Regions from separate parts of the Enterobacter sichuanensis genome, predicted to be linked through region 1. Evidence: predicted binding sites of a transcription regulator. Region 1 holds the regulator's gene; each other region holds the start of a gene.
The links. The regulator PurR, encoded in region 1, represses purine synthesis genes. The targets are predictions, from matches to a motif close to CANGCAAACGTTTGCNTG.
Positions count from the first base shown of each region.

Region 1 (3,277 bases):
GGTTTGCAAATCTTCCTGCATCGCGGCAAAAGCCGGCAGGTACATATCGGTGGCCAAAAAGCCCAGCACGCTTAAGCCGCCAAGCCAGACTAAAAAACCTTTCCTGGGTTGCATTATTTTCTTCTCCTGAAGGAGGCAGGTGTACGTTGGCGCTGAGTGTATGTAGTGCAAAGCCGCTTGTGAAACGCTAATATTTGGCGGGTGCATTCAAATTTTTTGCAGGCAGAAAATGTGGTCAGATTATTCTCTTGAAGTGGTCGATGCTGTCGCGCGTAACGGCAGCTTTAGCGGTGCGGCGCAGGAGCTGCACCGCGTCCCGTCTGCTATCAGCTACACGGTGCGTCAGCTTGAGGAATGGCTGGCGGTTCCACTGTTTGAACGGCGCCATCGCGATGTGGAATTAACGCCCGCAGGGGCGTGGTTTTTGAAGGAAGGGCGTTCTGTTATCAAAAAAATGCAGATCACCCGCGAACAGTGCCAGCAGATCGCAAACGGCTGGCGGGGTCATCTTTCCATTGCGGTGGACAATATCGTTAAGCCGGAGCGCACCCGGCAGATGATCGTGGATTTCTATCGACATTTTTCCGATGTCGAACTGCGGGTCTCACAAGAGGTATTCAACGGCGTCTGGGATGCCCTGGCGGACGGAAGGGTGGAGATGGCGATAGGGGCCACACAGGCGATCCCGGTCGGGGGGCGTTACGCCTTCCGTGATATGGGGATGCTGAGCTGGAAATGCGTGGTGGCCAGCGATCACCCCCTGGCGGCGCTGGAAGGACGGCTGAGCGACGATACGCTGCGCAACTGGCCATCGCTGGTGCTGGAGGATACCTCCCGTTCATTACCCAAGCGCATCACCTGGCTGCTGGATAACCAGCGGCGCGTGGTGGCGCCTGACTGGGAATCGTCAGCAACGTGCCTCAGTGCCGGGCTGTGCGTCGCGATGGTGCCCGCTCATTTTGCGCGCCCCAGAATCGATACCGGAGAATGGGTAGAACTGACGCTGGAGAATCCCTTCCCGGATGCGGCCTGCTGCCTCACCTGGCAACAAAATGACGTCTCGCCCGCCATGGCCTGGCTGCTGGATTATCTGGGAGACAGCGAAACGCTAAACCGGGAATGGTTACGGGAGCCAGCATAGCTGGCCCCGTACAAAATTAACGACGATAGTCGCGGAACGGACCATCCGCAACGGAACGGCGTTCGATAAGACGCGGATGAACTTCAATGGACTGCGACTCTTCGCGCTTGTTGACGATCCTGTCCAACAGCATATTGAAAGCCGTTTCACCCAGTGAATCTTTCGGCTGGTGAATGGTGGTCAGCGCGGGGGTAAAGAAGCGCGCGTTACGCACGTTGTCATACCCGATCACCGAAATATCCTGCGGTACGCGCAGACCCAGTTCATCGGCCGCGCAAAGCGCGCCCATCGCCATGATGTCACCCCCGCAGAAAACAGCGGTTGGGCGGTGCTGCTGGGAGACAATCTGCTGCATCGCGCGGTAGCCTGATTCCGGCTCAAAGTCTCCCTGTACGATCCAGTTTTCCGGTACGGTGATCAGCGCTTCTTCCATCGCTTTCATAAAACCGGCCAGACGACCCGCGCCGGTATTGCGCTCCAGAGGGCCCGGGATCACGCCAATCTCACGGTGGCCGCGCTCGATCAGGTAACGACCGGCCATATAGCCGCCTTCAAAGGCGTTATCGATGACGGAATCGGTGAAATCCGCTCGCGCTTCACCCCAGTCCATCACCACCATGGGAATATGGCGATACTCTTCCAGCATCGACAGCACGGATTCCGGGTATTCGGAACACATTACCAGCAGGCCATCCACGCGCTTTTGCGCCATCATCGACAGGTAGGCGCGCTGTTTTTCAATGCTATTCCACGCGTTGCCCAGAATCAGGGTATAGCCTTTCTGGAAGCAGTTTTTCTCTACTGCCTCGATGATCTCGGCAAAATAGGCCGCTTCACTGCTGGTGGCCAGCAAGCCAATGGACTTGGTGTGATTCACCTTGAGGCTACGCGCAACCGCACTTGGTGAGTAGTGCAGCTCTTTGATTGCCGCCCAGACGGCGTTGCGCGTCTCTTCCGCCACAAAGCGGGTTTTGTTAATTACATGTGATACGGTTGTAGTGGAAACGTTTGCGCGTTTTGCTACGTCTTTAATTGTTGCCATTAAATGTCACTCCAGACCATATCCTAAGCTCCTGAAAAACTTGAAGGTAAACGTTTGCCTTCTCTCACCCTTATCACGCAATTTTGAATTGCGGCACGCCGGGAAAACGACACGGGACGTCAGGAGGGGGTCAATGGCCGGTACGCTAATAAATTTAGCGTGGAATTTTGTCCTATCTTGATGAAAAGGGGAAGAGGTAAAGTGGTTATCAGTTTAAATCCAGGAAGATTTTTGACGTAAACTGTGCAAAAATGAGCAGGCTCACTTTTCGTGGGGGGATTAAAAGGAGAAAAATTGATGAGTGCCGATCTGAAGTTTTCGCTGTTCACCACCCTTATTGTGCTGGCGCTGATTGTTGCCGCAGGCCTGACGGCGGCGCTGCACTGATTTACGCGCAGGGAGCGCACGCTCCCTGCGGCTGTTCCAGATTGTTACATCTACGGCAAAAATCTTTTGCCATTTTGTTAACTTCTCATTTTTTGTGATTGATGTCATGCTTTGCGCTTCTTTGTTCTGTGTCACCACATGACACGGCATCCGGAGTTGACGCATGAAAATCAATTTTCCCCTGCTGGCCCTGGCGATTGGCGCTTTTGGGATTGGCACCACTGAATTCTCCCCGATGGGGTTACTGCCTGTTATCGCCCGCGGCGTGGACGTCTCGATCCCTGCGGCAGGCATGTTAATCAGCGCTTATGCCATCGGCGTGATGGTAGGCGCCCCGCTGATGACGCTGCTGCTTTCACACCGCGCGCGTCGCAATGCGCTGATTTTCCTGATGGCGATCTTTACCCTGGGCAACGTGCTTTCCGCCATTTCGCCGGACTACACCACCCTGATGCTGTCACGCATTCTGACCAGCCTTAACCACGGCGCCTTCTTTGGGCTAGGGTCAGTTGTAGCGGCAAGCGTGGTGCCAAAACATAAGCAGGCGAGCGCCGTAGCCACCATGTTTATGGGGCTCACGATTGCCAACATTGGCGGCGTTCCTGCGGCTACCTGGCTGGGTGAAGTGATTGGCTGGCGAATGTCGTTCCTGGCGACGGCCGGGCTGGGCGTGGTCGCGATGGTGGCGTTATTCTTCTCTCTGCCAA
Region 1 is NZ_CP027986.1:2,007,604-2,010,880, forward strand. Features, by position in the region: gene punC (purine nucleoside transporter PunC) at 1-114, opposite strand, end outside; gene punR (DNA-binding transcriptional activator PunR) at 230-1,141, shown strand; gene purR (HTH-type transcriptional repressor PurR) at 1,158-2,183, opposite strand; gene cydH (cytochrome bd-I oxidase subunit CydH) at 2,481-2,570, shown strand; gene C1N69_RS09645 (MFS transporter) at 2,734-3,277, shown strand, end outside.

Region 2 (3,277 bases), 970 kb from region 1:
CACCGTCTACCGCGATATTCGCGACCTGTCGCTTTCTGGCGTGCCGGTGGAAGGCGAGGCAGGGAGCGGATACCGGCTGATGTCGGGTTTTGACCTGCCGCCGCTGATGCTGACAAACAAGGAGTCTGAGGCGTTGATTGTCGCGATTCGCCTGCTCAAAACCTGGGGCGGGGAGTCGCTCTCGCGCGAGCTGGAGTCGGCTCAGGAGAAAGTGCTCGCGATCCTGCCCGAGGAGAGTCGTCGAAAGGCGGAGCAGACGCGGATCTACGCCCCGGATTTTTGCATGCAAAGCCACTCCCGCAGCGATTTTGACAGGATCCATCAGGCGATTTCCGCCCAGCGCGTGCTGGCGTTGCATTACCGTGATGAAGCCGGACAGCTCTCTAAACGTGAGGTTCAGCCGCTGGGGTTGTTCTTTTGGGGCGAGCGCTGGCTGCTGGCAGCGTGGTGCGAACGGCGCGAGGACTATCGCTGTTTTCGGCTCGACAGATGTCTCAATATTGCGCAGACGGAGAGGCGCTTTAGCGAGAGTGCGGACAGGTCGTTGGCGGATTTTTTACGGAAGGTGAAGCAGTAATAAGCCAGCCCTTGAGCTGGCTTTTTTGCCCGGCGGCGCTGCGCTTGCACGGGCCTACAGGTTTTGTAGGCCGGGTAAGGCGTAGCCGCCACCCGGCAACAATCATACGATTAGAAGTTGTAACCCACCACCAGGTAACCACCCCAACCGGTAGAACGAACGCTGAAGTCGCCGTTGCCGAAGTTCAGGCTGGCATCGTCGTTCCACTGACCACCGTTGTGCCAGTAACGTGCCACAACAGAGTAGTGCCAGTGATCGTAGTTCAGCGCCAGGATGTGGCTGGACGCGATGGAGTCGTTGGTGCGCGCTTTCTTACCGTTCAGGTCGCGGAAGTCGTTGTCGCCCAGATCTGAACCCCAGTCAAAGTTGGTGAAGCCGATATAGCTCAGGTTGCCGCCCCACAGCTGAGTAATTGGCACAAAGTATTTCACTTTGAAACGGTAGCCATCCCACTCGTTTTCGTTCGCGGCACCGTAGTTCTGCCACTGATATTTCGCGTACACGTTCAGAGACAGGCTCATTGGCAGACCGGTGTCGATGTCCGTACCCAGACCCATGTACCAGGTGCTCTGGCGACCGGACTTGTTACGGCCCATGTCGTAAATATAGTTGTTCGCGAAATACCACTCTTTGAACGGACCAAACGCCAGGCTGGTACCGGTCAGCTTATCAATAGAGAAGCGCGGTTCGATCTCCATGAACAGTGGGGAACCGTGGTTCCAGATACCTTTCGCGTCGGTGTTACCACCGAAGAAGACAGGTGCATCCATATAACCGTAGAAATCAAACCAGTCTTTCTTGGCGAACGCTTCGTATTCCAGGTAGGTATCGTTACGGATCTGTGGTCCGAAGCGGGTGTGGTAGCTGCCGACCACGTTAACGCTCTGGTGCCACCAGTCGGAGAGGTATTGTGGTTTATCGTTTTCCGCTGCGTTAACAGTGAAAGAAGAGGACAGTGCCAGCACGGCGCCAGCTGCGAGTAATGTTTTTTTCATAATCATGCCACTGATTGAAATTCCCTTCCGGGAGTGAAAAATGCGCGAATTGCGTTTCTAAATATTTCGTGTTTCTGCGGTGCCTATTATAGGAATCCCTGCTCACAAAAATATGTGTTGTTTCACATATCTCTCATACACGTAATCGATTGCGTTCACGTTTGCGTACTTTAAACGGGCGGGATTGTAGCGGCAATCATTTATGTTGCCAATCCATACGAAATGTAAATGTTAGCGGAGTGACATTGCACTCCGCGAGAAGAAGGGGTTATTGCGCGGCGGGTTGGATATCGTGAATGCGGATAAAACCTAACTGAGCCGGGGTGAGTCCGGTGAGCTGCAGCGGAATGTCAACATCGCTCGGAGCCAGCACGCTGGCGGGTGCCGTGAAAAGCTGATTTCTGACATTCACTTCCTGGTAGTTCTCCGTGGTGCCCTGGATCTGGCCCCACTCGACGGTGCCGCTGAAGGCCGGCAGCGGATCGTTGGATTCTCCCTGGATGCGTAATGTTGCGCGAGTACCATCTGCATTCGCCGCCACATTCACCAGAGACATTTTTAGCGTGCCAACCTGGCTGTTAAGTCGCGCAGGGGTATTCGCGCCCGGCAGCAGATAAACCCCGCTGCTGGATTTGGCATTCAGCGCATTTTGCTGGGTGAACTTCACCGTTTCTTTGTTCAGTTTGTCCACCGCGGTATTAAGCGTATTCACGCTCTGTTTCATCTGACGGACTTCGGTTTGCTGTGCACAGGCGCTAAGGGTGAAGAGGCTCCCCACCAGCAATATTTTCAGGTAACGTCTTGTCATTGCGTTTATTTCCTTGAAATAACGGATCGCCCTAATGGTAGCCAGCATTGTGGCGTCAGACATAGATCCTTTATCTCAAAAAGCTCTTCCTTTGTTGTCAGGCCAGATCAGGGTAAAATGAAAATCAGTTAACCAGATAACAGGGATACCGTATGCATTGCCCATTTTGCTCCGCTGTGGATACCAAAGTCATCGACTCTCGTCTTGTGGGCGAAGGATCATCCGTACGCCGTCGTCGGCAGTGTCTGGTGTGTAACGAGCGTTTCACGACCTTTGAGGTGGCAGAGCTGGTCATGCCGCGCGTGGTAAAAACTAACGACGTGCGTGAACCCTTCAACGAAGAGAAATTGCGTAGCGGGATGCTGAAGGCCCTGGAAAAACGGCCCGTCAGTGCGGATGACGTTGAAATGGCGTTAAACCACATAAAATCTTACCTTCGTGGTTTGGGCGAGCGTGAAGTGCCCAGCAAGATGATCGGTAATCTGGTGATGGAACAGCTGAAAAAGCTCGATAAGGTCGCCTATATCCGCTTCGCCTCTGTTTATCGCAGTTTCGAAGATATCAAAGAGTTTGGCGAAGAGATCGCCCGCTTACAGGATTAAGTCCATGCAGGATGAGATGTACATGGCGCGCGCCATGAAACTGGCGCAGCGTGGTCGTTTTACCACCCACCCTAACCCGAATGTCGGGTGCGTTATCGTTAACGATGGCGAGATCGTGGGGGAAGGTTTTCACTACCGCGCGGGTGAGCCCCATGCTGAGGTTCATGCCCTGCGCATGGCCGGCGAGAAGGCGCGCGGCGCCACAGCCTACGTTACGCTAGAGCCCTGCAGCCATCACGGGCGTACGCCGCCGTGCTGTGACGCGCTGATTGCCGCAGGTGTTGCACGCGTGGTC
Region 2 is NZ_CP027986.1:1,036,085-1,039,361, forward strand. Features, by position in the region: gene C1N69_RS04770 (helix-turn-helix transcriptional regulator) at 1-577, shown strand, start outside; gene C1N69_RS04775 (nucleoside-specific channel-forming protein Tsx) at 688-1,572, opposite strand; gene C1N69_RS04780 (SadB/YajI family lipoprotein) at 1,841-2,380, opposite strand; gene nrdR (transcriptional regulator NrdR) at 2,533-2,982, shown strand; gene ribD (bifunctional diaminohydroxyphosphoribosylaminopyrimidine deaminase/5-amino-6-(5-phosphoribosylamino)uracil reductase RibD) at 2,987-3,277, shown strand, end outside.
Region 2: a site for PurR is predicted at 1,711-1,728, ahead of C1N69_RS04775 (nucleoside-specific channel-forming protein Tsx). Genes of this name have one in related genera too.

Region 3 (3,277 bases), 1.5 Mb from region 1:
GCGTAGCCCATATTGTAAGCCGCCAGCGCAAACCAGATCCGCTCTTCTTCCGGCACCGTTTCCGGTACTTTAGCCATCATATCCTGCAGGTAGCGCGCGCCGCCGCTGATGCTCTGCTCGGCATCGGTACGGTCATTCACCCCCAGGCTCAGCGCGGTATTTTTGGTTAACATCATCAAACCACGTACGCCAGTCGGAGACGTGGCCTGGGTATCCCAGTGGGATTCCTGATACGAAATAGCCGCCAGCAGTTTCCAGTCAATTTCCTGGGCGTATTTTTCGAACAGCGGCTGCAGGTCCGGCAGGACGCTGTCTACCGCGCGCAGGAAACTGCGGGTGTCAACGTAGTCAAAGTCATCACCATGGCCGAGGTACTTCTCTTCGAGACGCGCCAGGGTACCGTCTTCATTGATGGTGTTGAAGAAATCGAGCATCGCGGCAGAGAGGGTCTGGTCGTTGTCGAGCTGGGTAAACCAGGTGACAGGCTGTTCGTCGGTGACGTCCAGCGCCACGGCGATTTCAGGATGCACGCGCTGGAAAAGGCTGATCGCGACCGAATCGGCGATGGTGTACGGCACTTTCTGATCTTTAACCTGCTCCAGCAGCTCCGTCGTGCCGAGTTTCGCCTCCACCGTCCAGCTCAGGTCCGGGTATTTCTTCTCCTTGAGTTCGCGCAGATCGTCAATCACCACATGGCCTGGGGCAATCGTCAGCTGTCGATCGTTAATAGTCGCCAGCGAGCGCGGACGCTGGCTCCCGACACGATAGACAAGCTGTTGCGAAACGGAGTAGTAGGTCGGGCCCGGCTGATAGTTCTTGCTGCGCTCGCTGTTATACACCAGCCCGGCGGCGAGGATGTCGGCATCGTCGTTGTCGAGGTCATCAAACAGCTGGTTGATATTCTGACGGACGGTAATTTTAAGCTTCACGCCAAGATAATCGGCGAACTGTTGCGCCAGTTCGTAATCCAGACCAATGATTTTGCCGTTGATGTCGCTGTAAATCAGCGGAGAGTTGAGGGTACTGACGCGGAGTTCCCCCCGCTCCTGAATGGCGGCGATACGGTTTTCGGCTTTACCGAACCAGGGGATGGAAGGCCAGAGGGCCACTGCCAGCAGCAACGTCACAATGCCGATGAGCAGATAATTAATCTTTAATTTTTTCAATTAGTTAATTCTCTGCGACGCCGGTTGCCTCAGTCTGCTGTAGCCATGTTAACAATAAGGTTTGCCATTGAATGAGCGGCATTTTGCGTAAACTTGCGCCACTTGGCAACCAATTAGAGAGACAGGTCACAACTATTGTTAAAAGGCGACGTCGATTTTATTTCGACGCAAACGGTTTCGTCGGCGCTCAGGATTCTCTATAATGACGCCCGTTTTCCCCCCTTGCGCACACTGTAAGCGCCCCGGCGCTTCGAAGACGAGAGACTTATGATGGAAATTCTGCGTGGTTCGCCTGCACTGTCTGCCTTCCGTATTAACAAACTGCTGGCACGTTTTCAGGCGGCCGACCTTCCGGTAAGCAATATTTACGCTGAGTATGTCCATTTTGCTGACCTGAATGCCCCCCTGAATGCAGAGGAGCGCGTACAGCTGGAACGCCTGCTCAAGTATGGCCCAAGCCTGAGCAGCCATACGCCAACCGGCAAACTGATCCTTGCGACGCCTCGTCCGGGCACCATCTCCCCCTGGTCTTCCAAAGCCACCGACATCGCCCACAACTGTGGTCTGAGCCAGATTAACCGTCTGGAACGCGGCGTGGCGTACTATGTGGAAGCGTCAACCCTGAGCGACGCACAGTGGCAGGCGGTTGCGGCTGAACTGCACGATCGCATGATGGAGAGCGTGTTTGCCTCTCTCGATGACGCGCAGAAGCTCTTCTCCCACCATCAGCCTGCGCCGGTACAGAGCGTTGACCTGCTGGGGCAGGGCCGTCAGGCGCTGATTGACGCCAACCTGCGTCTCGGCCTGGCACTGGCAGAAGATGAAATCGACTACCTGCAGGATGCGTTTGTTAAGCTCAACCGCAACCCGAATGACATCGAACTCTACATGTTCGCGCAGGCGAACTCTGAGCACTGCCGCCATAAGATTTTCAATGCCGACTGGATTATCGACGGCGAACAGCAGCCTAAGTCGCTGTTCAAAATGATTAAAAACACCATGGAGAAAACCCCTGACCACGTGCTGTCTGCCTACAAAGACAACGCCGCGGTGATGGAAGGTTCCGAGGTGGGCCGCTTCTTCGCCGATCGCGAAGCAGGGCGCTATGACTTCCATCAGGAGCCTGCGCATATCCTGATGAAAGTGGAAACCCATAACCACCCGACGGCGATTTCCCCGTGGCCGGGAGCGGCGACCGGTTCCGGCGGTGAAATTCGTGATGAAGGGGCGACCGGTCGCGGTGCTAAACCAAAAGCGGGTCTGGTCGGTTTCTCCGTTTCCAACCTCCGTATTCCGGGCTTCGAGCAGCCGTGGGAAGAAAATTTCGGCAAGCCGGAGCGCATCGTTACCGCGCTGGATATCATGACCGACGGCCCTCTGGGCGGTGCGGCGTTTAACAACGAATTTGGTCGTCCGGCCCTGAACGGTTACTTCCGTACCTATGAAGAGAAAGTGGAGAGCCACAACGGCGAAGAGCTGCGTGGCTACCATAAACCGATCATGCTGGCGGGCGGGATCGGCAACATTCGTGCCGATCACGTGCAGAAAGGCGAGATCGTCGTTGGCGCGAAGCTGATCGTGCTCGGTGGCCCGGCGATGAACATCGGCCTGGGCGGCGGTGCGGCCTCTTCAATGACCTCCGGTCAGTCTGACGCGGATCTCGACTTTGCGTCCGTTCAGCGCGACAACCCGGAAATGGAGCGCCGCTGTCAGGAAGTGATCGACCGCTGCTGGCAGCTGGGCGACGCGAACCCGATCCTCTTTATTCATGACGTTGGCGCGGGCGGTCTCTCTAACGCCATGCCGGAGCTGGTCAGCGACGGCGGTCGCGGCGGTCGTTTCAACCTGCGCGATATCCTGAGCGACGAGCCGGGGATGAGCCCGCTGGAAATCTGGTGTAACGAATCTCAGGAACGTTATGTTCTGGCGGTTGCCGCAGATCAGCTGCCACTGTTTGACGAGCTGTGCCGCCGCGAGCGTGCGCCGTATGCCGTCATCGGTGAAGCAACCGAAGAGAAGCACCTGACCCTGAGCGACACCCATTTCGACAACCAGCCGATCGATCTGCCGCTGGATGTGCTGCTCGGTAAAACACCGAAGATGACCCGCGA
Region 3 is NZ_CP027986.1:3,503,798-3,507,074, reverse strand. Features, by position in the region: gene mltF (membrane-bound lytic murein transglycosylase MltF) at 1-1,166, opposite strand, end outside; gene purL (phosphoribosylformylglycinamidine synthase) at 1,434-3,277, shown strand, end outside.
Region 3: a site for PurR is predicted at 1,331-1,348, ahead of purL (phosphoribosylformylglycinamidine synthase). Genes of this name have one in related genera too.